3 regions of the Neobacillus sp. B24 genome follow, and region 3 is predicted to be linked to each of the others. Evidence: riboswitches for the same ligand, from Rfam matches in the RefSeq annotation. Region 3 holds a riboswitch; each other region holds the start of a gene.
The links. Region 3 has a riboswitch for cyclic di-GMP ahead of ACZ43M_RS16105 (hypothetical protein). Riboswitches for the same ligand answer to the same signal wherever they lie in the genome.
Positions count from the first base shown of each region.

Region 1: linked by a shared signal. The riboswitch ahead of ACZ43M_RS05340 (GGDEF domain-containing protein) and the one ahead of ACZ43M_RS16105 (hypothetical protein) in region 3 are both predicted to bind cyclic di-GMP.
Region 2: linked by a shared signal. The riboswitch ahead of ACZ43M_RS11980 (hypothetical protein) and the one ahead of ACZ43M_RS16105 (hypothetical protein) in region 3 are both predicted to bind cyclic di-GMP.

Region 1 is NZ_AP035777.1:1,081,435-1,089,397, reverse strand. Features, by position in the region: gene ACZ43M_RS05350 (YhgE/Pip family protein) at 183-2,495, opposite strand; gene ACZ43M_RS05345 (response regulator transcription factor) at 2,757-3,428, shown strand; gene ACZ43M_RS05340 (GGDEF domain-containing protein) at 3,507-4,544, opposite strand; cyclic di-GMP riboswitch class I at 4,598-4,685, opposite strand; gene ACZ43M_RS05335 (cation:dicarboxylate symporter family transporter) at 4,888-6,135, opposite strand; gene ACZ43M_RS05330 (hypothetical protein) at 6,346-6,588, opposite strand; gene ACZ43M_RS05325 (alpha/beta hydrolase) at 6,733-7,518, shown strand; gene ACZ43M_RS05320 (YbaN family protein) at 7,589-7,963, shown strand, end outside.
Region 2 is NZ_AP035777.1:2,417,004-2,424,966, forward strand. Features, by position in the region: gene ACZ43M_RS11960 (flagellar brake protein) at 1-547, shown strand, start outside; gene ACZ43M_RS11965 (hypothetical protein) at 852-1,751, shown strand; gene fliS (flagellar export chaperone FliS) at 1,880-2,260, shown strand; gene fliT (flagellar protein FliT) at 2,270-2,620, shown strand; cyclic di-GMP riboswitch class I at 2,771-2,856, shown strand; gene ACZ43M_RS11980 (hypothetical protein) at 3,222-3,536, shown strand; gene ACZ43M_RS11985 (glucosaminidase domain-containing protein) at 3,636-4,322, shown strand; gene flgB (flagellar basal body rod protein FlgB) at 4,500-4,892, shown strand; gene flgC (flagellar basal body rod protein FlgC) at 4,898-5,347, shown strand; gene fliE (flagellar hook-basal body complex protein FliE) at 5,358-5,657, shown strand; gene fliF (flagellar basal-body MS-ring/collar protein FliF) at 5,688-7,280, shown strand; gene fliG (flagellar motor switch protein FliG) at 7,286-7,963, shown strand, end outside.
Region 3 is NZ_AP035777.1:3,288,463-3,296,425, reverse strand. Features, by position in the region: gene ACZ43M_RS16120 (DEAD/DEAH box helicase) at 1-618, shown strand, start outside; gene ACZ43M_RS16115 (glycosyl hydrolase family 18 protein) at 899-1,999, shown strand; gene ACZ43M_RS16110 (VOC family protein) at 2,049-2,414, opposite strand; cyclic di-GMP riboswitch class I at 2,610-2,693, shown strand; gene ACZ43M_RS16105 (hypothetical protein) at 2,674-2,940, shown strand; gene ACZ43M_RS16100 (hypothetical protein) at 3,112-3,594, shown strand; gene ACZ43M_RS16095 (VOC family protein) at 3,717-4,115, shown strand; gene ACZ43M_RS16090 (class I SAM-dependent methyltransferase) at 4,337-5,092, shown strand; gene ACZ43M_RS16085 (GNAT family N-acetyltransferase) at 5,239-5,688, shown strand; gene ACZ43M_RS16080 (RCC1-like domain-containing protein) at 5,801-5,965, shown strand; gene ACZ43M_RS16075 (YjcZ family sporulation protein) at 6,017-6,217, opposite strand; gene ACZ43M_RS16070 (DUF6157 family protein) at 6,476-6,877, shown strand; gene ACZ43M_RS16065 (MarR family winged helix-turn-helix transcriptional regulator) at 7,196-7,630, opposite strand; gene ACZ43M_RS16060 (MDR family MFS transporter) at 7,789-7,963, shown strand, end outside.

The DNA.
Region 1 (7,963 bases), 2.2 Mb from region 3:
AAAGCCAAACGGATTTCGCCGTCCTCCAGTTTCCAAATTTGACACCTCCTTGCGGTTTTTATACTACTAAAATATGTACGGGCATTTGAATTGGAATGGAGGAAAGTCTATTTTTAGGAAGGTAATCTTCTTTGCACATTAAAAAGAGGCAGCCAAAAGGCAACCTCTCTTGTTTGAGCGTTTTAAGCTGAAACGGTGTCATCAATATTTTTCGTTCTGAATAAATTCCATGCAAAGATAATGACGAAACTTATTGCCAGGAATACTAGTAAAAGTAGTAAACTTCCCCAGGCTGCGCCGGTATCTCCTAATGAAATTAATGACTTGAAGCCTGACACGGAATAGGTCATTGGCATAAATTTGCTTAGTACCTGCAAGGAATCCGGTAATGCCTCGATTGGCGCATCGCCGCCAGAGATAATCAATTGAAGGATGATTAATACGAAGGCAATAAAGCGTCCAACATGACCGGCTAATGAAATCAATACCAGAATGACCATTAAAAATGCAAGGCTTGTCACAATCATGAACAGGATGTATGCAAAGCTGCTTGTGACACTTAGATTCAGGAATAGCAATGTACTTAACGAAACGACCAATGCTTGGGCAATGGCAATCACGGAAAGTGTCGTTAATCTGCTTGCAAAGGATGTCGGGCCAACTCCTGTGGTTGAATTTTTCAAATCAACGAACAGGGTCATGATTAGCAAGCCTACAAATAGCGCAAGTGATAGATAATACGGCGCAGAAGAGTCGCGATATTCACTGTAAGCATTGACCTTGCTGCCGACTAGCTCGACCGGAGATACAAACATATCGGTATTCTTATCCCCAGTTTTAACGGCGCTTGTTTCCTTCGCTCCATCATGTAAGCCAGTAGCGAGTTCATTGGCACCGCTGTTTAATTCCCCTAGACCATTGTCCAGTTTCTCAACACCAGCAGTTAACTCACCCCAGCCTGTATTAACAGTTTGAGTGCCGTCGTTGACTTGAACCATACCAGAATTAATTTGGTTCGCACCTGCGGTTAGCTGCTTCCAGCCAGCATCTACTGTTTGGTTACCGTCTTTGATCTTCTTTGCACCGTCGTTCAATTGTCCGGCACTGGCAATTAACGTTTTCCAACCAGTTTCTACTGATGCTGTACCAATCGCTACTTCCTTGGCACCAGCTTCTAGTTTAGTTGCTCCTTCAAATATGGTATCTTGACCTTCTGGTGGATTAGGAATTAATTGATAGTTTAGTGCATCTATAGTTTGCTGAATACCACCTATTACACCACCACTACCATCAGGTCCTCCAATTCCCTCTGCTACCTTTTGGGCACCACCCTGAATGCGTTCCATGCCGGCATTAAGGGCAGGTAATTTTTCCTCATTGGTTACAATAAAGTTTAATGTAGCAACAATTTTTTGGAAGTTTGGATCACTCTTAAGTGCCGGATGTTCCTTGTATTGCCCTAGTCCTGTATTTAATTCACTTAAGGCTTTAGTTAAGTCAGTTAGGCCTGTTTTCGTCCTATCTGTTCCTGCTTTGAGTTCTAGGCTACCTGGATATAATTCAGTTGATACTTTTGTTTTAAAACCTTCCGAACTACCTTTAAAGGTATTTAACAGGGTTTCAGTTCCCTTTGTAAGGTCAGTTGCTCCTTTCGCAAGCTCTTGGGTTCCCCCGGCAAGTCTTTGGATATCCGGTAATTTTGCTTTAAGTCCGCCTACCAACTGATTAGTCCCATCATTCAAAGCCTTAGTCCCTGCCGCCAATTCAGAAATGCTCCCTTGCTTCCCTTTTAGGTTGGTGTACATTTCATTAGTTCCGGCAGCTAGTTCCTTTGTGCCATCCGCAAGTTTTTGAATGTCAGGTGATTTTTCGGTTAAGGTATTGTAGAGCAGAGTGGATCCATCGTGAAGCTGGGTGGAGCCGTCATAGATTTTATCAGCCCCATCAGCGGCGGTTTGGAATCCTGCTGCTACATCACCAAGACTTGAAAATACATTTTTTACGTATTTGGTCGTGATTTTTGTGGCCAGCTTTTCCCTGATTGTTTCAACAGCACCTGATGTCACTTCGGCAATTCGCCCGTTTTTCCCCTCGTTTTGTATGTATTCGAGGCCCAGCTTTTGCGGGTCGCTATCCATTACCGTTGTTGCCTTTTGTGAAAAATCTTCAGGAATCTTAATAACTAAATAATAGCGGTTGTCCTTAAGGCCTTTGTCTGCCTTCTCTTCTGAGACAAACTCCCACCCCAGTAATTTTCCTTTCTTCAGCTCCTCGACGAGATCATTACCAACCGTTAGCTTTTCTCCGTCGTTTTCCGCCCCCTTGTCCAGATTAACGACAGCTACTGGTAATTCCGGCAATGTCTCCGGCGGATCAAGCAACCCGGATAGATAAATGAGTGCATAAATGAGTGGAATTGCAACCGCTGCCAGAAGCGGTACTAAAAACCCACCCCTCCCTTTCATTAGCAGGGCTAATTCGGAAAAATTTTTCAAAAATACTCCCCCTTTGCTGCTTTTTATTATAAAATATGACTGAACCTTCATTCATTTCTTTACTAACCGGCCCAATCATAATTTATTGGTCCCAATACAATTTCGTCGCCCAACCTACATTTTCGATACGAAAACGTATTATCGCAGCAATCAGAATTCTGTCAAAAGTAGTAGGGCTAAAATTGTAGGAACTTTCACTCTATTGTAGAACGAACGCATTATAAAAAATATTACTGAAAATGTAGGGGGAAAATTTGTCGAATGATGAATCCTGCTGTCTATAATCATCTAAAGAAAACGGCAGCAATCTCTGACCTGAGACGAAAGGTAGAAAATATGCTGCACGGGTGCATGCAGTTCTTTCCGTTTCAAAGGGCGGCCTTTTTTATATACTCTCCACTTAGCTATTTGGGCGAGGGAGTCTTACTGATTGAAAACGATAAAGTGGTTTCGATTAGAGGAATCAAGGAAGATGTCCGGCCAATTTTTCCGATTTATCAGGCCCTGACAAGAAATAAGCCGGCTTTTATTAATACAGAGGACAGCCTTGGCTATTTTCCTGAACAATATGTAAAGGAACTGGACATAACCATGGCTATTATTCCTATTTGTCTTTTCAATACGGTAGTAGGCTGTGCAATCGTTGACCGCTATCTTGGAGAATATCCTTTTGAGCATAATTATTTAACATTGCTTTCCGAGTATTTTACATTTCCCTTCCTCCCAACACAGACAAAAAACATATTGAGCAAGCGTGAAACAGAGGTGCTTCAGCATCTTGCCAACGGATATTCCATAAAAGAAATGGCCTCGTGGATGGGTGTAAGCGAATTCACTGTACGGGATTATATAACGTCTGTTGTAAGAAAGCTTGGCACTAATAATCGCGCAGAGGCAGTCGCAGTTGGGATGAGAAAAGGAATTATTCTTTAATTTTTTTGCAAAAAAACCCCCTTAAGCTGGATTATTAGTCCAACTTATGGGGGTCACTTCATAAGCGGTTTTTTCCTATTAAATGATACTGACCATATTTCGGCCCTTATCCTTCGATTTATAAAGTCCTTTATCAACCCTGTTCAATAAGGAGTCAATGCTGTCATCTGGCTGACACCAGGTTACTCCAAAACTGCTAGTTATACTTCCGACTCCAGTAAACTCATGAGCGGCGATTAATGTTCGATAATGTTCTGCAAGCTGGAAGGCATTATGACCAACCTCATTAGTAATAATGAGAAATTCTTCCCCGCCCCAACGTCCAAACAAGTCCTGCTGGGCAAGATTATTCTTAATATGTTCTGCCAATTGTATTAAGACCGAGTCGCCTGCCTTATGGCCAAAACGGTCATTTACGCATTTGAAATGGTCGATATCAAAAAAGATAATCGAAAACGACTTGTCCATCGTTTTTGAATCTGCTAGTTTTTTTTCAAGCCACGCGTCAATCTGGTGACGGTTTGCAATCCCTGTTAATGAATCGAGGTAAGCATGTTTCTTTACTAGTTCAACCTCCGTAAAGGCCCTGAATAGATATTGAGTAAAGCTAAGGACAATAATATAGACAAAGTTTGCAAAATAAAATTGGACCAGGGAATCAATTGAGCTAGTTGGCAGTTGACCAATAAATGCAATCCCGATTATCAATGTAATGATAAATATGAAGCTGGAAAAATAAATCCCTCGTTTTACACCAAGAGTGAAAAAGATAAACGTTAAAAATAACGGTGTCCAGATAATGAAATCTCCCAGGTCTCCACCGCCGGATTTAACGATATCGTTGTAGATGACATCAAATAACGTGGTAATGTGATAAAAACTGATCAACAGCAAATTAGAATACTCGGTGAAAACAACGAAGCGATTTTTGTATAGCAGCACCCAGCTAATAAGAAACCATATGGTTAGAGTACTATTTACAAAAGCATCGAACATGTCGTCAACAAATAAATTCTGCAAAATAGTATTCAAGATTAAAGCAATAATAATTATCGGCACGACCCATAGATAAATACTTCGCTTTAGGTCATCCAATGATATGTCCGGTTTTCTCATTGATTTCCTCTCCCAACTAATCTTTATCGATTAGTCCCGCCTGATTACTCAACAACGGCAGCTGGCTGGCATAGTCATTTTTCACCTTTAGCCCCTATAGCTTTGCGCCTTTATCTTTCAATAAATTTGCCCTATCGATTTCCTACAGGTAATGAAGAAATTCTTTATCCTACTGAAACAGCTTTTCAGTAATTATCTCAGTATACCTCCATTCTAGCAGAAAACTGGAATTTTTAATATAAAATTTGTTGGTTAAACTAGGCCAAAAGGCCCGATAACAAAAGGTGCCTGACATAAGACGTCAAGCACCTTTTATATCTTTTTTATATTGTAATTAGGTCCATTACGCTGCCAGTTGTTCTGGCTCATCTTCAAGGCTGTGACCTTCCCATTTCGAGATAACAATGGCTGCCAAGGAGTTGCCGACAATATTGACGCATGTACGTGCCATATCAAGAATCCGGTCAATACCAGCGATAAATGCAAGTCCTTCAGCAGGAATGCCGACACTGCCCAATGTAGCAAGCAATACAACAAACGAAACACCCGGAACCCCGGCAATACCTTTTGATGTAACCATTAATACAAGAACTAATGTGATTTGCTCGCCAATTCCCATGTGAATGCCATACATTTGGGCGATAAACAAGGCGGCAATGGCCTGATACAAGGTAGACCCGTCAAGGTTAAATGAATAGCCGGTTGGGATAACAAACGATGTAATCGCCTTTGGACATCCCAGCTTCTCCATTTTTTCCATGATTTTCGGGAGTACTGTCTCCGAACTTGCGGTAGAATAACCTAATAATAATTCATCTTTTAAATACTTCAACAACTTAAAAATACTGAAGCCGACAATTTTCGCTGTGATGCCCAGTACAACAATAATAAAGAAGATCATGGCACCATAAACTACTAGAACTAATTTACCTAAAGGAATTAACGATGTTAGGCCAAACTTGGATACTGTTACACCAATAAGAGCGAAAACCCCAATCGGTGCCAGCTTCATGATTTGGTTGGTAACATAAAACATCGCGTCCGCAGTACCTCGGAAGAAATTAAGCAGCGGGGTCCCTTTTTCCCCAATGGCTGCAATTCCAAGTCCAAACATGACGGAGAAGAAAATGATCGCCAGCATATCCCCACTCGCTAACGACTGAATAATATTCGTTGGAACAATATTGACAAACGTATCAACCATCGAATGCGTTTGAGTCGTTTCGGCGGTCTCTACATAGGAATTAATATCAGTTTTTGTAAGCTGAGAACGGTCAACTCCGGTACCCGGATGAAACACGTTACCAAATAGAAGACCTAAGAAAATCGCAATCGTTGTGATGATTTCAAAATAAAGAAGCGTCTTACCGCCAAGCTTTCCTAGTGATTTCATGTCACCGACTCCGGCAACACCAACGATAATACTTGAAACAACAATTGGTATAACAATCATCTTAATGAGGCGAATAAAAATGGTTCCAATTGGTTGCAGGAATTCAGCTACATGCGGGTTACCGTAGAAAATCGCACCCACAGTAATACCTAACGCCAAGCCAATGAAGATTTGCCAAGCTAAGCTAATTCGTTTCATTTACACATCTCCTTTATATATGAAATCAAATATTATATATAAATAATATCACGGTATGCAGATGCTATACTGTTATAATTTTATTTTTTATCTACTTTGATTTCAATGGTAAAATACACCCAAATCACTCTTTTCTATCATTTTCACCATTCGTACACTTTATTCTATTAAAATAAAAAGAACCCCTTGTAAAGGAGTTCAAATTATAGTTCAAGCCAGCTTCTTCTTAATTTTTAAACATTCTTGATAAAATTTCTCCGGTTCTTCAAAGTTTAATAAATGGGCGGAGTGTTCAAACCAGACAAATTCTTTATACGGACATTCCAGAACATCAAAATATTTCTTTGCTATTGGTGAAGGGGTTTGGTAATCCTGACGGCCGGCAAAAATATACACTGGAACCTCCAATTTCGTTGGTGTACTCTGAATCTTTTTTGTTTTCCTCGTGAGCATTTTGCATCATTCCATATAGTGGGGAATTTTTTTAATCCACCTATTATACTGGGTGAAATTTACTTTTAATAGAAAAATTTAGGCAAAAAGTTGGCGTTGTGGTAAATTTATTAAGAAAGAATTCTAGATTGGAAGTGAGCCAGGTTGTTAGAGAAATTCTCCGTTTATATGACATCGTTCCAGCAAGAAAGAATGATCACTGTGTATGTTCCTGATAATTATCATAATGAAACGAAACGTTATCCTGTTCTATATATGCACGACGGGCAAAATGTTTTTGAGGATGAGGGCTCCATTGGTGGTACTTCCCTGGGCTTAAAGGATTACTTGGACCAATCTGGGCTCGAAATCATCGTTGTCGGGATTGACCAAAACTCGGTTGGTGATGGACGTTTAAATGATTATTGCCCATGGCCTCATGGTAAATTAAGCGAGCAGATTTTGGGCTATTTAAGTCCCGCTGCCGGAAATGGTGAAGCTTATGTGGATTTTATTGTTGACGAGCTGAAGCCGTTAATCGACCGTAAATATCGCACGTTGCCAAATGAAACCGCGATGGCTGGGATTTCATTAGGAGCCCTTATATCTACTTACGCCGCATGCATTTATCCGCATATTTTCCGAAAAATTGCTGTGTTATCAACGGCTTACTATCGAAATCAAGAAGCCATTGAGGCATTAATTGAGGAATCGAACCTTGAAGAAATAGAGAAGTTTTATATGGATATAGGAACGAAAGAAGTACCCGCTGATCCGGAAGCAAGTCAGCTTTTCATCGATTTAGCTAGGAAGGTATATGGACTTTTGAGCAGCAAAATGGATAATATCCGCTTTGAAGAGATTGAAGATGCGGAGCATCATTATCGTTTCTTCCGAGAAAGAATTCCGGGGGTATTGTCTTATTTGTTTGATGATAAAGCTTTGGATTGAAAAAGGCGAACCCGGTATTATGGTATAATATAAGAAAAAACGGTTCAAACCTCATCCAAAGGGGTGCTATATCATTCAAAATCGTATCATTAAGTTTATTTTTATTGTAATTGGATTTATTTCCTTAGGCTTGGGCGTGCTGGGGATTATTTTACCTTTACTGCCTACGACACCGTTGTTACTTCTAGCATCGTTCTGTTTCGTGAAAGGCTCGGAGCGGTTTGAGCACTGGTTCAAAGGGACAGGCATTTATAAACGCCATCTCGAAAGCTTTGTCAGGGAACGAGCTATGACCCTAAAGCAAAAATGGACGATTCTTTTGTTTGCGGATGTAATGATTGCAATAGCTTTCTTTATGGTTGACCATTTCCTCGTCAGAATCATGCTGCTGCTAATCGTGGCTTATAAGTATTACTATTTCTTCAATAAAATTAAAACAGTACCA
Region 2 (7,963 bases), 870 kb from region 3:
TATCATAGAGAAGGAGATATTAATCGGATTCCCTTTGGGCGGTGACGATTTAGCGTTATACCCGAATGGAACCAAAATAGAGGTTTCATATATTATAGACGGAAATAAATATGGATTCCAAGCTGAAATTATTGGAAGAAAAATAGAGATAATTCCATTATACCGAATTACCAGACCGCAGCCGAATGAAATTAAACGGATTCAGCTTAGAGAAAATTTCCGGGTCAATGCCAATTTGCAAGTAATTATCACAAACCACAAATTCTATACAGTTAATATAAGTGCGGGTGGATTGTTATTTACCGTTGGTGATGAATTAAAACTGTACCAAGGTGAAATGATTGCAGGAACATTAATGGTTCCAGGTTCAAATAATGGCAACCCCGAACCGATTCCATTCCATGCCGAAATCATCAGGCTGCATAAACCGGTTGACCAGGATAGAGCAAACGTTGCTGTAAAATTTGTGAGAATTGAACCGCGAAATCAATCAAAATTGCTTCAATACTGTTTTGAGAAACAGAAACAAAATCGTTTTCAAAGATAATATGGAAAATCAACAAACTCCCTCAAACAAAAAAAGAGGGGGATTTTTTTCTCTATATAAGATTCTTACCTTCTTATTCATAAAATTTCACAAAAACTTCCAGAAACTATATGATAAATATTAAAGAAAAATAGCTATTATTTTTATTGAACACACCCATAAAAAGTTTTTTATCAGCGAATAATTTGGTAGATTACAACTAACAAAAGGCTAATCAAATCAAAAAAATGTTTGATAAGAATGATTTCCAACTTTATAAATTTGTGAAAAATATATAAATTAGGCAATGGGAGGTAAGAAGAACATGGGGCTAAAATCGGCAATATTCGAAATGAAAGATGCTATTGTGAAACAACAAACAGGGAGAACAGAAGAAGAGTTCGTTCATGAATTGGAACAGAAACATTCACTTATTCCGGGAACTTTAGTATCTTACTATAATAATTTGATGCTAATAAGCATCCATAACAAACAAAATTCAAGACACTCCTTTGATCCTTCCAAGAAAATTAATAGAAAATGGTCAAAAGTTGAAGTTGAATTTATGTTCCAATATATTGAAGAACGCCAAAATGAAGGCGGATTAAATATCACTGGCATTTTGGATGAAATCGCTCAATTATTAAATCGTGGTTATCAGTCGGTCAATTATAAATACTACAGTAAGATTAAAGAATATGAACAAAAACAGCCAATCAACCAGAAATATAACTTTATTACGATTCAAGAGGACGAAGTCCCGGTTATATCAACGGAGGTAATTCGGGATAATCCTGTGAATGCACATATGCAACAACAAGATAACCCGATTCAGGACGATTTATTGGACATCCTATCAGGACTTATCTCTAATGTTCAACAACTGCCAGGGATTAATCTGAATGAGCTGCTTAAAAGCCTGTATCAGCTTACAAACATGGCATTAATGAATCAAAGTGCTGCTCGGCAAATAGAAACGATTAAATCTGAAGTTCATCTTGAAAAGGAAGCACTTCATGAAAAACTATTAAGAAAAGATCAACAATTACAAGCGGAAAAGAAGCGTAATGATCAATTACAATTGGAAGTTTCGAAATTAGCAAAAGAAATCGCAGCCTTTAATAAACTGGGTGATGCAGCTAAAATTCAGAACCTTAAATCCTATACTCAAAGACTGAATTATATGATTGATGGGTTTGGAGTTGTGCTTCAAGTTGGAAGCTGAGGAAAACTATTTTATAATTGCTAATTCAAACATAACGAAAATTCTTTTAAACCATGTATGCTTAACTTTTTTTTCGAAAATCCGATAATATCAAATAGGAATTTGTTTATGAAAGGGAGTTGTAAAACATGGTTTTTAATAATCCATATCAGACCTATCAAAGGCAAGCAGTAACGACTTCAACGCCAGAAGAATTAACGTTAATGTTATATCAAGGCTTGGTAAAATATATCCGTTTATCCAAAGCGGCAATTCAAAATAATAAATTGGAAGAATGCCATAACTATAACCTTAGGGCCCAAGACATACTCAGCGAGTTAATGATTACGTTGAAAAAAGGGTATACAGTATCGGAATCGCTGCTATCAATATATGATTATATGAAAAATCGTCTGATTGAGGCGAATCTAAATAAAAAGGCAGAAATTTTGGATGAAGTAGAAGGGTTGGCTTTGGAACTTACTGAAACCTGGACAAATGCAATGAAATTATCTAAAACTCAAAGTTAGGATTTAAAAATGATAGATGAAATAATTACAAAAATGCATAATATAACAAAGCAAATGCTTCAGGTATTAAAAGACGGAGATTTTGCTGAATTTGAAAAGATGCTAAGTGAACGGCATGAGTTGATGAATCAGATGGAGGCAATTAAAACGGGAGACCCAACTTTTCACTACTCGCCAAAAGCGAAAAGTTTGATTGAAGAGATGGTTGCTCTTGATAGGCTTGCGGAGCCTTTGCTAAAATCCAGTCTTAGTGAAACTCAAATTTCACTTAATCAAATCAAAGTGAACAAAGAAATGTCGAAAAGATATCAACCATATATGAAGCAAATGAATGGTGCATTTTTAGATGAGAAAAAATAATTACTTGCACTATTGTCAACTTCAGACAAATTTAGACACAAATGGTTCTAAATACCTATAAAATACGACAACAATTAGGAACAAAGTAGGATATTCGGCGAAGTAAAAACGTTCTATTATGGATATGAGGCTAAGGTTTTAGGGACTGCACCTCGTTAAGGGCAATACTGATGAAAATCAGTTACGCAAAACTATAGGGGCTAAGGTGCAACTCACTATGCCAGCCAGTTACCGATAATAGGGCGTTCTCAAGAAAGATCAATGTTTTCATAGGTTTTCCTGTGGTTTGATTTGAAAGATGTATCCAACCCCGCATTCGGTAATGCGGGTTTTTTTGTTTGGAAGTTTTAATTAGTGTTGACACTCTTCAACATTATTTGCGTGATTACGCAAAAAAGGAGGAAATTCGACCTATTTTTTGCGCGAAGCCGAAAAAGATTTTTCGGTTATGGAAGTAATGTAATAGATTAAAATAATGATAACGGTTTACTATTCTGTAAATTAAAGGAACGTTTGAGTATAAACAACCGTTCTCGCTTCTAATTATTTAAGCGGAATCGCTTTTTTCAATCACATCAAGTGAGCGGAGAGGAAGAACATTATGGTTCGGGAGCAATTGTTGATAGATAAACAAAAGAGTGGTACAGTTTTTAATTTTTTAGATTATAAAAGCAGAAAACCATTCTTTATGGAGCCCATGCGCATTACTGTCGAAAATCTTCATAATAGTACATATTTAATGGTGAAAAATGTCGTATATAAAGAGAAACAAATACTTGCATTAAAAAACGAACTGGATCCGAACAACATTGTTTTAGTAGAAGGGAAAATCAAAAACGGACAATTAATTAATATATCAAAACTTCCTGAAGAATATTTAGGTGAAATTAGTAGAATTTTGGTTGGAACTTTATAATCCATTATACTCAATTTTATTGCGTAACCACGCAGATTTTGTGGTTCTTATATAAGGAAGTCTTTCAGTCGAATTTTTTGATTAGAAAGGGTGTTTTTTTTGAAAATTGTTAATGAATGGCTAACGAATACAATGTTAATTAATACATTGTCTCGAAATCAAAAACTGACTTCTCAAATTGGAAATTCTAATAATGAGTTTACTACTCTTTTCATGGGGATGCTGCAGGATTTATTTTTCGACAGTGACCTGCAAACTTCTCTACCATCCCAAGTAAATAATTATGTACCCAATAATTTAATAGGTGATGTGCCCTTTACCAGCGAACGGTCATATATGCCCCCTCAAGAGAGTTCAGGAAAGAATGAGGGACAATTGAGTTTCCAACCCATCAGTGTAGATAAGTTAAACCAAGTATTAGGGGGGAAACTGAAAGGTTTTGGAGAGGTCTTCGTCCAAGTCGGAAAGCGATATAATATCAACCCTAGGTTAATCGCCGCGATTGCCCAACACGAATCTGCTAATGGGAAATCACGGGCTGCAATCGAAAAGAACAATATTGCAGGAATGATGGGAAGAAATGGTTTGAAATCATACGCAACAATTGAGGACAGCATCTCTGATATGGCTCGAAATTTAAGTAAAAATTATCTAGGAAACGGATTAAACAATATTGCCAGTATTGGGGCAAAATACGCTCCAATTGGTGCTGAAAACGATCCAACCGATCTGAATAACCATTGGGTATCCGGTGTAACTAAATTTTTCAATCATTTTAGTGCATGATAGTAAAATTAAACTCAACGACACAGTTTTTTCAAAAATCTTTTTTGCCATACTGTTTAATTAAAAAAGTGGTAGATTTATACTCTTTCTATATAGTATATTGAGAAAGAAATCATTTTTTGATAGATTATACCGAAAACTGTCGAAAAGCTCTTAAAAGGAGAGGAGTGATTTATTTTGAACAATATTAACCTCCTACAGAAGGCATTATCTGCTTCCAGTTTACGTCAACAGGCGATTTCCAATAATATTGCCAATGCTGAGACTCCCGGTTATAAAGCAAAACAGGTTGTGTTTGAAGATATATTAAAACAACACTTATCAAATCAAACAAATTTTGTTGGCAATCGAACTGATGCGCGTCATGTCGTTATCGGAAATGCTTCTGAAGTGCCAAACGCCTATAGTGTTGAAAATACTGAAACGTTTATGCAAAACAATCAGAACAATGTGGATATTGAAGAAGAAATGACGAGATTGGGAAAAAATTCACTGTGGTATTACACGTTAACCCAACAATTAAACAGTGAGTTTCAACAATTATCTATTGCAATTAAAGGAAGGGTGTAAGGAAGTTGTTTGATTCATTAAATATTAATGCTTCGGCCTTATCCGCACAGCGATTACGTATGGATGTAGTATCTTCCAATATTGCCAATGCCTCCTCAACACGAGGAACTTTCATAAACGGAAATTGGGAACCGTATCAGCGAAAAATGGTCGTCATGGAACCAAGAGAGAAATCCTTTAATAGTGTTCTGCAAGGAGAGCTTCAAAAACAAACACAGTCACAACTGCAAGGTGTCAGGGTAACTGGAATCGTAAATGATCGGACCCCATTCAAGTTGGTTTATGATCCAAACCATCCCGATGCCAATGCTGAAGGTTATGTAAAAATGCCTAATGTAGACTTATCAAAAGAGATGGTTGATTTGCTTGCGGCATCACGAGCGTATGAAGCAAATGTAACTGCATTTAATACAGGTAAATCGATGATGTTAAAAGCATTAGAGATCGGCCGTTAGGAGGATTATAATGAATATTTCCGGAATTAGTGGTGGAACAATCAAAATCAATCAAAATCCTTTTCAAAAAACAGAAGCTGACTATTCAAACTCCTCCTTTGCTAATGTTTTGCAGGGGTATTTAAACAATGTGGATACAACAGTTAAACAGGCATCTGAACTGACGGTTAAAGCGGCAACTGGAGAAATTGACAATATCCACGATGTAACCATTGCTGCCCAGAAGGCGAAAGTCGCTTTGGAACTTACTGTTACCATCAGAGATAAAGCCGTAGAAGCCTATCAAGAAATGATGAGGATGCAAGTGTAAACAACGATGGAAAGCTGGGCAGGGTGAGAAATGAATCGATCATGGACAGATCAACTTAAACAATCTATGGAGCGCATAAGTACATATTGGAAGGCGCTTAGCACGAAACAAAAAGGACTGCTAATAGGATCTTTCGTATTTATTTTTACAGCGTTATCAGCCTTTATATTTTTCGCTTCCCGCCCGGAATTTGTGCCACTTTATACTGGCCAGCTGTCTCAGCGGGAAGTAGGAGATATAAAAGCTGAATTGGATAAGCAGGGGTATACAGATTATAAATTATCTGAAACGGGTACCATGCTCCTTGTTCCAAAAAAGGACGCACCGGATTTAATAGTAACTCTCGCATCGGAGGGCTATCCAAAAGACAACAAAATTAATTACGGGATATTTGGCGAAAACCTGTCATTTGGGGCCACAGATCGTCAATACGATATTCTTGAAAGGGAAGCAATGCAAAATCAGGTTGCTCAAATCATAAAGAATATCGATGGAATCAAAAATGCAGAAGTAATATTAACATTGCCGGAGGATTCAGTTTTTGTCAAACAGGATGAGGAGGAAGCTGCCAGTGCCTCCGTAATGGTTGAGATTGAACCTGGAAACAAGCTAAATTCCCAACAAATACGAGCACTCTATACATTGGTATCAAAAAGTGTTCCAAACCTTCCGCTCGAAAATATTACGATTATGAATCAGTACAGTGAAACTTTGGCACTTGAAGATGCAGATAATGAAGAAGGTTCATTGGATAAATATGCAGAACAGAGGAAAATTCAGAAAGACATTGAAGGGGATATTCAAAAAAATCTTCAAAACTTGTTAGGATCTATACTGGGAACGGATAAGGTGTTTGTCCATACTTTTGTCAAAATGAATTTTGATAAAGTAAAAACTCAAGAAAATCTGGTAAAACCGGCTGATGACAGCAATAAAGGTGTTCCAATCAGTTCCGAAAAAAGTTCAAAGACATCCAGTGGAACAGCGGCGAGTTCGGGTGGAGTTGTCGGTACAGGAGAAACCGACGTTCCTGGATATTCCGGAACAGATACTGGCGGGGAAAACAATTATGAAGAAACTCAAGAACGTATAAATTATGAGGTCAATCGAATTAATAATGAGATTATTAAAAGTCCGTATCAAATCGAAGATATTACGATTAATGTTGGTGTTGAAGCAGACTCATCAAAATCAGGTTCATTACCAATGACTACCGAAGAGAATATTCGGAATATTGTTTCCAATACTGTCCGGACAGCTCTTGGTCATCCGGATATTACTCAAGATGAGATTGACCAACGGATTACCATTTTCCCTCATACGTTAGCAAAAAATACAGCAACGGAGAAGGAGCAAGGCAACAATTGGATTTATATTGCCGGTGCAGGATTACTTGGAACAGTTTTGGCCGGCGGTTTCGTTTGGTGGATTCTGAGGAAACGCAAAGAAGACCATTCTGAACCTCAAGAGGAAAGTTTAATGATACCTCTAGTAGAGGAAGAGGAACATGAATACTTTGCTGAGAATGAATTGAGTGTCGAAAATCAGTTAAAGAAATTGCTTGACCAGCGGCCAGAGGATTTTTCAAAAGTGATAAGAACTTGGATCAATGAGGAGGGTTAAAGCCCATGGCAACAGCATCACCATTGAAGTTGAATGGAAAACAAAAAGCAGCTATTTTGCTTATTTCTATGGGTAAGGAAGCCTCCTCCAAAGTGTTCAAGCATTTGCCGGAAGAGGAGATTGAGCAGCTTACCCTTGCAATTGCAAACATTCAAAAAGTTGACTCGAAGGAAAAAGAAGAAGTACTTAAGGAATTTCATGAAATGTGTATTGCCCAAGATTTTCTATCTATGGGCGGTATCAATTATGCACAGGATGTATTGGAGTCCGCTCTCGGCAAAGAAAAGGCACGTTCCATTATTCATCGCTTAACGACACAGCTTCAGGTTAAACCATTTGATTTTGCGCGCAGAATCGATGCTACACAAATCTATCATTTTCTCCAGAATGAGCATCCGCAAATGATTGCTTTGGTATTGGCACACTTGGAGCCGCAGCAGGCTTCCATCATTCTGTCATCACTCCCAGGTGAACTTCAATCTGATGTGGCAAGGCGCATTGCCTTGCTGGAACAAACTTCGCCAGAGGTTATCAAAGAGGTTGAAAGGTTCTTGGAGCAAAAGCTTGCGGCGACAATTCGCCAAGATTTCACGGTTGTTGGTGGTATTGATTCTATTGTCAGCATTCTTAATGGAGTAGATAGAAGTACAGAGAAGATGATTTTGGATGACCTGGGAGCAAAA
Region 3 (7,963 bases):
AATCAACGGCAGCGGGATGTCGTGATGAATAAATTTCGTGAGGGAACCATCGATATTTTAGTCGCGACCGATGTGGCTGCGAGGGGGATTGATGTGTCAGGGGTTACCCACGTCTACAATTTTGACATTCCTCAAGACCCAGAAAGTTATGTTCACCGGATTGGCAGAACGGGACGAGCAGGTAAAACGGGAATTGCGATTACTTTTGCTACACCGAGAGAAACTGGACAGATCCACAGTATTGAAAAAGCATCAAAAGGGAAAATCCAGCGCAAATCCATACCGACGGTAGCAGAGGCAATGGAGTCTATACAGCAAGCTGCAGTAGAAAAGATGATACAATTGGTGGAAGAAAAGCAATACTCAGAGTTTAAACAAGCAGCAACCGAATTGTTAGATCAATACGATTCGACCACGTTAGTTTCAATTGCCTTGAAATTGTTATCGAAGGACCAGAGGGAAGTTCCGATTCAGCTAACATCCGAAGCACCGCAATATTCCAAGAAGCCACGGGAAAAGCAAACGCGAAACTATAAAGGGAATAGGGGATTTGTGGGAAAAGGGACAAGTGGTAAACGTAAAGAAACTTCCAGGTCCTCTCGCAAGAAAGAAGTATAATAAATTTTTTATTCAAAGTGGATGGTATTAGAGACCAACAGGGTTCCGTTAACTTTCACAAACATTAAAAATGTAATGCAGAATGACCTTCAAATTGTATTGGAATTTGAAGGTCTATTTTTACATTAGCAGGAAATTCTCCGCCTAAAAATTATTTCGCAATAAATTCATATTGGTTAATATCAATTTCTATTTACTACGAATGAAGCCAAATCACTGTGAATAAGTTACAACTTTTCTCAGCACCTTAAGAACTATACAACTTAGAAGAAGGTGTAGTATGGCGAGAAATTGGTATCAATCATTCATCATCATTTCTTTATGCATCGGATTATTATCATCCTGCGGCAAGGCGGAAAAAAAACAGGCTGACAATATAAAGGAAACTTCTCGTGAAGTGTTAGGGTTTTACACAGAGCAGGAAGGGACGTATCCAGGATCTCAGCCAACAGTTGACGCCCAATCCTCCAGGTTAAGCAGCATTGCCCCTTTTTGGTATAAGCTTGATGATAAACGCCCTGGCAGTCTTATAGATTCCGTTACAGCAGAGCATAAACGAAAGATAATTGAAAGTGCTCATGAAAAACACCTGAAGGTATATATGGTTGTACATAATCTTTTTTATGAAACCGTCGAGAAGGGCAAGCAGGTAGCGAGTAAAGTAATCGATAACGATCGTAATCGGGCTGTTTTTATTCAGAGTATACGTAATGAAATCCATCAGTTTCATTATGATGGAATCAATATTGACATGGAGAATTTGCAGTTAAATGACCGGGATACTTTTAGTGGAATGATAAAAGAACTGACTGATTCCCTTCATTCTGATGGAAAAGTAGTGACAGTTTCAGTCCCGGCAAACACGGGTGATTCCCGCGCAAATCCCTGGTCACCATGGTTTGATTACGAAAAGCTTGGTCAATATTCAGATGGATTAATGGTTATGACATACGATGAACATAATCCCAGAACAAAACCCGGTCCATCAGCATCAGTCGACTGGACAGAAGATACCATTCGTTATGCCTTGAAGCATAAGGTACCACCAGCAAAAATTCTCCTTGGAATCGCTGGTTATGGATGGGATTGGGATACAACTTCAGGTGAATCCAAATATAGCTCGTATGAAGAGTTAATGGGACAGAAAACAAAATTTAAAGCGAAGGTGATTTGGGACACTCAATCGCAAACTCCACACTTTAGTTACGTAGATGAAAAACATCACAGCCACCAGGTATGGTTTGAGAACAGTAAAAGTTTGAAGGTGAAGCTAAACCTTGTTGAAAAATATAACCTGCGGGGAATCGGGATTTGGCGGCTTGGCTTAGAAGACCCGAAGTACTGGGAGACCATACCAGAAAATATAAAAGTAAAAAAGTGATTGAAACAAGTGCCAGGCAAGGGTATCTGGCACTTTTGTTTATTGCTACTTATCTTTCAACCAATTCCAGCTTCTCACCGTTCGGACCTTGGAAAAAGGCAATTTTAACGGTATCATTTAAAATGCTGCGAGGTTCTTCATCTACTAATTGGATCCCTGCTTGTTTTAAGCGTAAGAGTTCGGCTTTAATATTTTCAACTGTAAAAGCCAAGTGATTGACGATTCCTTCGTTATCAACCGAACCGCCGCCATAGACAAGTTCAATCTCTACACTTGGCTGGTCTGGGAAATATAAAAAGGCAAGCTCAACAGAGTCAGTTAACCACTCACGATTTCTTAATTCCAACCCGAGGATGTTTTGATAGAACGCCAAAGACTCGTCCATATTTTTTACCTTAATCCCCACATGTTCCATTTTCACAACGCATTCCTCCTAACGGAAAATAGTATGTATCATACCTTTATAATCATATTTCATAATTGAATGTTTCGACAGCATTTTAAACCGTGCATGATTTTAGTGTGCCTTAAAAACAAATATTTTTATAGTATTATTAAACTTTTTTTACAATTCATTTCAAAAATGTAATATAATTTAAAAATAATAATATTTAGATAAAGGCAAACCATTCGAAAGATTGGGACGCAAAGCTTCAGGTCTAAGGTTCTAAACTATGACGGCTGAGCTGCCTAAAATAGAACATATTTTAGGGGTGTTATCTGTGGCTGCTCTTGCTTGTGCACAAGAACCATTTATTGATGTGAAAGAACTAAGTAATGAAAATTTAGTAGAGTTATATGTGACTGCAGTTCTTGAAAAATATGAAAATAACTTAAAATTCTTTGAAGAAGAATTATTGGAAAGAAGATTATTTTTGGTCGCATTAGAATGGTTCGACTATAAGAAAAGCTTTTTAAAGCATACTCTTGCCTTTAAATAGTGACAAATAAGAGTGATATATAAACGACAGAGGGCGATTCTTCCATAACGAAGGATCGCCATTTTCATATTAGTAGTTTCTTCATCTACATTATAGGGTGCGTTTGCCCAAGCAGGGTTAACGCTTCTTTTATTAGAAAAGGATTTTTCTTTAAAACAAGGGCGTGAAAATATGGAACTTCAATGGGAAGATGTTAAGTCGATTAAGGGTTGTACATTATCAGGAATATATGCAAATCAACTCAATATCCATCAATTCAACAAGGAGCTTATTCTTCATCCAACTACTCCTATTTTAGCAATAGAATATCCAAAAACACATGAAGTAAAGTATTGGAGTTTAGAGTGGATGGAAGACAAGGCTGGGGATGACTTACTGTTGGTTAAGGAAAAGGAAACTCCTAAGCCATTGGAGTATATGGAGGGCAGTCACTGTCAAAGGCATATAATAAAGAGTTCAAGTTTTTTTATTCAACCGAATGTTATAAACCAGGTAATTGGATATGGAGTTAAAAATGGAGAAAGTCCAGTGTTAACATCCATTATCTTAAAATTAGAAGAGGTATATATTTTTATCAAGGCTGGACCGGTTATTGAAATTAGGATTACTGAAAATAAACCAATCGGATTGGGAGACTTAATTTTTTTCACTTAACTGGCATTATGAAGACGAGGAAAAAGGATTGATTTTCCTCCTGCGTCAAAGGGAAGCTTTAATTCAACGATCATATTCACTATAATAAATGTATTACATATTCAATTGAAAGGTGGATGAACATGTCAAAGGTTACACCGTTTTTAATGTTTCAAGATGGCAAGGCTGAAGAAGCAATGAATTTTTATACCTCCCTTATTGATGATTCCCATATTACTAATTTGGTTCGATACGGAGCGAATGAGTCAGGGGACGAAGGAACTGTGATGAAGGCTGCCTTTTCCTTAAAAGGACAGGATTTTATCTGTATTGACAGTAATATAAAACATCAGTTTACCTTCACACCTTCCTTTTCAATCTATGTTACTTGTGATACTGAAGAGGAAATTGACAATCTTTATCAAAAATTGTTAGATGGTGGAATGGCCCTAATGCCAATTGGTGATTATGGCTTCAGTAAGAAGTTTGGCTGGCTAAATGACCGTTTCGGGGTATCATGGCAGCTTGATCTTCCTAAATAATACATAAGATTTTCAACAGGGGCGTTTCAACATGAAGCAGCCCCTATTTTTGTAGCCTTATCCAGATTAACAAAAAGTACTTTTTATAACGGTCATCATATAAGAAATCCAATAACAAACAAGGAGCTATTTTGGAGATGTAATAGACAAATTCGGTGTGGCCTTTCAGGTTTATACTGAATTTCAAATCAATAATAAAACTTATAAATGGGGGAATTTGATTGTCCGCAGAAATTCTTAAACAAAACAAAAACAGCTGGGATATAGTAGCACATCATTTTAATGGGAAGGATGCATTACCTAATTATGGTCCTTTTGCACAAACCGAAGACGAGCTAGGACTCTTTGATGAAATAATAAATAAAAAAGTTCTTGATATTGGTTGTGGAAGCGGTCATTCATTGAGATATATGGCAGATAAAGGGGCCGGTGAACTTTGGGGTATTGATTTATCCGAAGCTCAAATTTCAGCAGCAAAAGATACTCTTAAGGATGTTAAAGCCAATTTATTCTGTGCACCAATGGAAGAGGACATTGGGATACCTAAGCAATATTTTGACGCAGTTTACTCTATATATGCTATTGGATGGACGACAAATCTTGCTGCTACTTTTGGACTTATCCATTCTTATTTGAAACCTGGTGGATACTTTATATTTAGTTGGGATCATCCTCTCTACGCTCATTTAAAAAGCAAGAACGGTCAAATCTATCTTGATGGTTCTTATCAAAATGAAGGAGTTATTAAATATCCAAAATTTAAGGGAGAAGATGCACCCGTTATAATACCCAAACGAAAGATGGCAACTTACATAAACGAGCTAATAAGAGCAGGTTTTACAATTGAGTCTGTCATAGAAAGTGATGTTTCATCTGGATTTGAAACAGTTGATGAAGGAATCTCTGATCGTTATTATTCTCTATACAAGGCAAGGAAATTTCCGACTACTATGATCATCAAATCTATTAAAGAATGATCTTCTTTTTTATTGGAGATACAGTTGATTATAGTAATAAAAAATCGCTCAGTATGAACGAGCATAAAAGTGACGATGCTTAATACTTTGTATAATGGGGGGATTAAAGTGGCGAGTAAACAACATATGATTAAGGAAGTATTCCGGTGAACAAACACAAATTCATAATAACTGAGTATCTTCCTAAGTACGCTGAACAGACAGTAAAAATGTGGCGGGATAGTAAGGAACGGGCGATTGGCCAGAAAGAAATTCATAGCTTTGAAAATCATCTCTATTTTTTAAATCATATATTGCCTGAGGAGTACCAAATAGATTTAGCGTTAATGGATGACGAAGTAGTTGGAATGGTTGCATATAATGAAAGGGAGATAAGCCAGCTTTATATTCATATTGATTATCAAGGAATCGGTATAGGTCAAATACTACTAGACAAGGTAAAAGAACAATCAAGTGGGAGATTAACCTTATATACATTTGAAGTAAATGAAAAAGCACAACGATTTTATGAAAAGAATGGATTCACTGTCATTGGTAGAGGACACGAAAATGAAGAAAATTTACCTGATATTCAATATGAATGGGTATCCCAATAAATATCGGCCAGGTTAGTGTAAACAAATACAAGTGATACAATAAAAAGTTAGGTTTTGTTTTTCAAGGAGGTAATATATCGATTACACTTCACCGAAAGAAGCAGTGGTAAAGGTGAAACGGAGGCCTCAAGACACCATTGCGGCGGGAGGTCGTCATACAGATGGGCTTAAATCTGACGGAACGGTGATGGCTGTAGGTGATAATAAATATGGACAATGCGATGTAAGCGGGTGGAGCGGCATCAAGCTGCCCAACAATAAGTTTAAGCAAAGGTAATCCTCATCTGGAGTTAAGATGAGGATTATTTAATAGATATTATCACACTTTTTACCGAAAGAAACAAACTGCACCCACAATGATTAATAAAATAAACAACACAACTATGAGTAAAAATTCATTGCACCCACTTACAGGAAAACAACTCCCATAAACAGGAGCAGCATAGGAATAAGCCATTGTAGGCTGGGGAAGAACATTTGAAGCCATAGGAACCGGTAGGGCATTTGACATTGGTAAGGAATTATCCATTTTTTCACACTCCCTTTCGAATGTAGTCATTACCCTATATATTACACTCAAGCAGGATATTGGAGCCCGTCTATAATAAATATGGGCATGACTTCGTGACCATCGCTTATTTGCTGATAAAAAGACCATAGAGTGGAAAGCTGTTGGTTTCGAAAGGTAGCAGGTCCTTGTCATCGGCAGCTCCTACATGTAGAATTTGCCAACCGATACTTAGTTGGATACTATCAAGGAGAGAAAAGTAAAGGAAGGAGAAATGGTATGAGCTATAAGAATACATTTATTAAAATCTCTGAGGATTCAGAAGTGACAACAGCTATTACACCTCTCCAAAGAAATAACAAGCCTACAATCGCTTCAATTGAATATGACTTAATCAGTAATAATCCCTACAAATATACTCAGGAAGATGTACAATTTCAAACGTATTTAATAAAAAACCAAATAATTTCAGATCAATTAAATGAATTAAGGGAAGATTTTTTCAAAAAACCTAAAGCGTGTTTTCGTGCTTCACCATTAGTAAAGAAATATGGGTGGGGGATACACTACAATGATCAAGGAAGAATTGCCATTTATGGAGTAAATAGTCAAGCATATGAGCTGTTTCTCCATTCAAATCAATGCACATTAATAAAAGGTATGCGTTCAAAACGGAAATAGATGGAAGGAATAAAGCTGTGCCAAATGATCGGTTGCATAGAAGGGCTATACCCGACTGAACCGCTTTCTTTTACAAAGGATAGGTCGTAAAAAAGGTTTTTATACGACCGAACCGGTGTCCAAACTAATAGGTGGGGTACATAGAAAGTGGATATGCGACCGAACCGGTGTTTGGATAAAGAAATGGGTCGCATTGAAAGGAGAAATGCGACCTCCTTTTTATCGTTTTACAAAATGTGCTGAACTCCAAACCGTTAACTTTCACAGGAACTGGCTGGCGACCAATTGCCAGTTCCTGTGAAAGTTTACATAATATTTTTATGCATCTTCCTTCAAATGCTCAACGAGCCGACTGAGTAAATCGTTTAAAACCAATATTTCTTGGTCACTGTAAATGTTATACGACTTGCTATTAAACTCATTTCGGGAAGAACTCAATATTTCATAAACTCGTCTGCCTTCTTCAGTGATTCTCACACGCGTGCGTCGTTTATCTTCAGGGTCTGAAAATAAAGTAACTAAATTTGCCTGCTGCAGCCGATTAATCATGCCTGTCATATTTTGCTTTGTGACAAGTGTTTCTTCCTTTAATTCTCCAATTGATATTTCTTCTTTTTCGATAAGGGTTCTAAGAATAACCCATTGCTGAATGCTAGTAAGTCCAACATCTGCAACCATCTTTGCTCCAGTTCGGCTCAATATATTGGATATCCGTAAGAAATCTAACGTGATATTGGTTTTTAAATGTTCCATCGTAACCTCCTGGTTTGGAGAAGAAATTCATATTTATTTCTCAATTTTAATAAGCTAAATAATAATAGTCAAGTTGTTGACTATTTATCATGGCGGGTTTAAACTATGTTAGTCAATAACTTGACTAATTGTGTGAAAATACCTAGGAGATGAAAAGGATGGCCCAAAAAACAACGAATCGCAAGATGGTCACAATAGCTATGCTGGTTGCGATTCTTTTAGTAGCGATTGATGTAACGGTAGTTAGTACCGCCATGCCGCAGATTGTCAGCGACCTCAGCGGATTAAAGTTAATCAGCTGGGTATTTGCAATCTATACGCTTACCACATCGG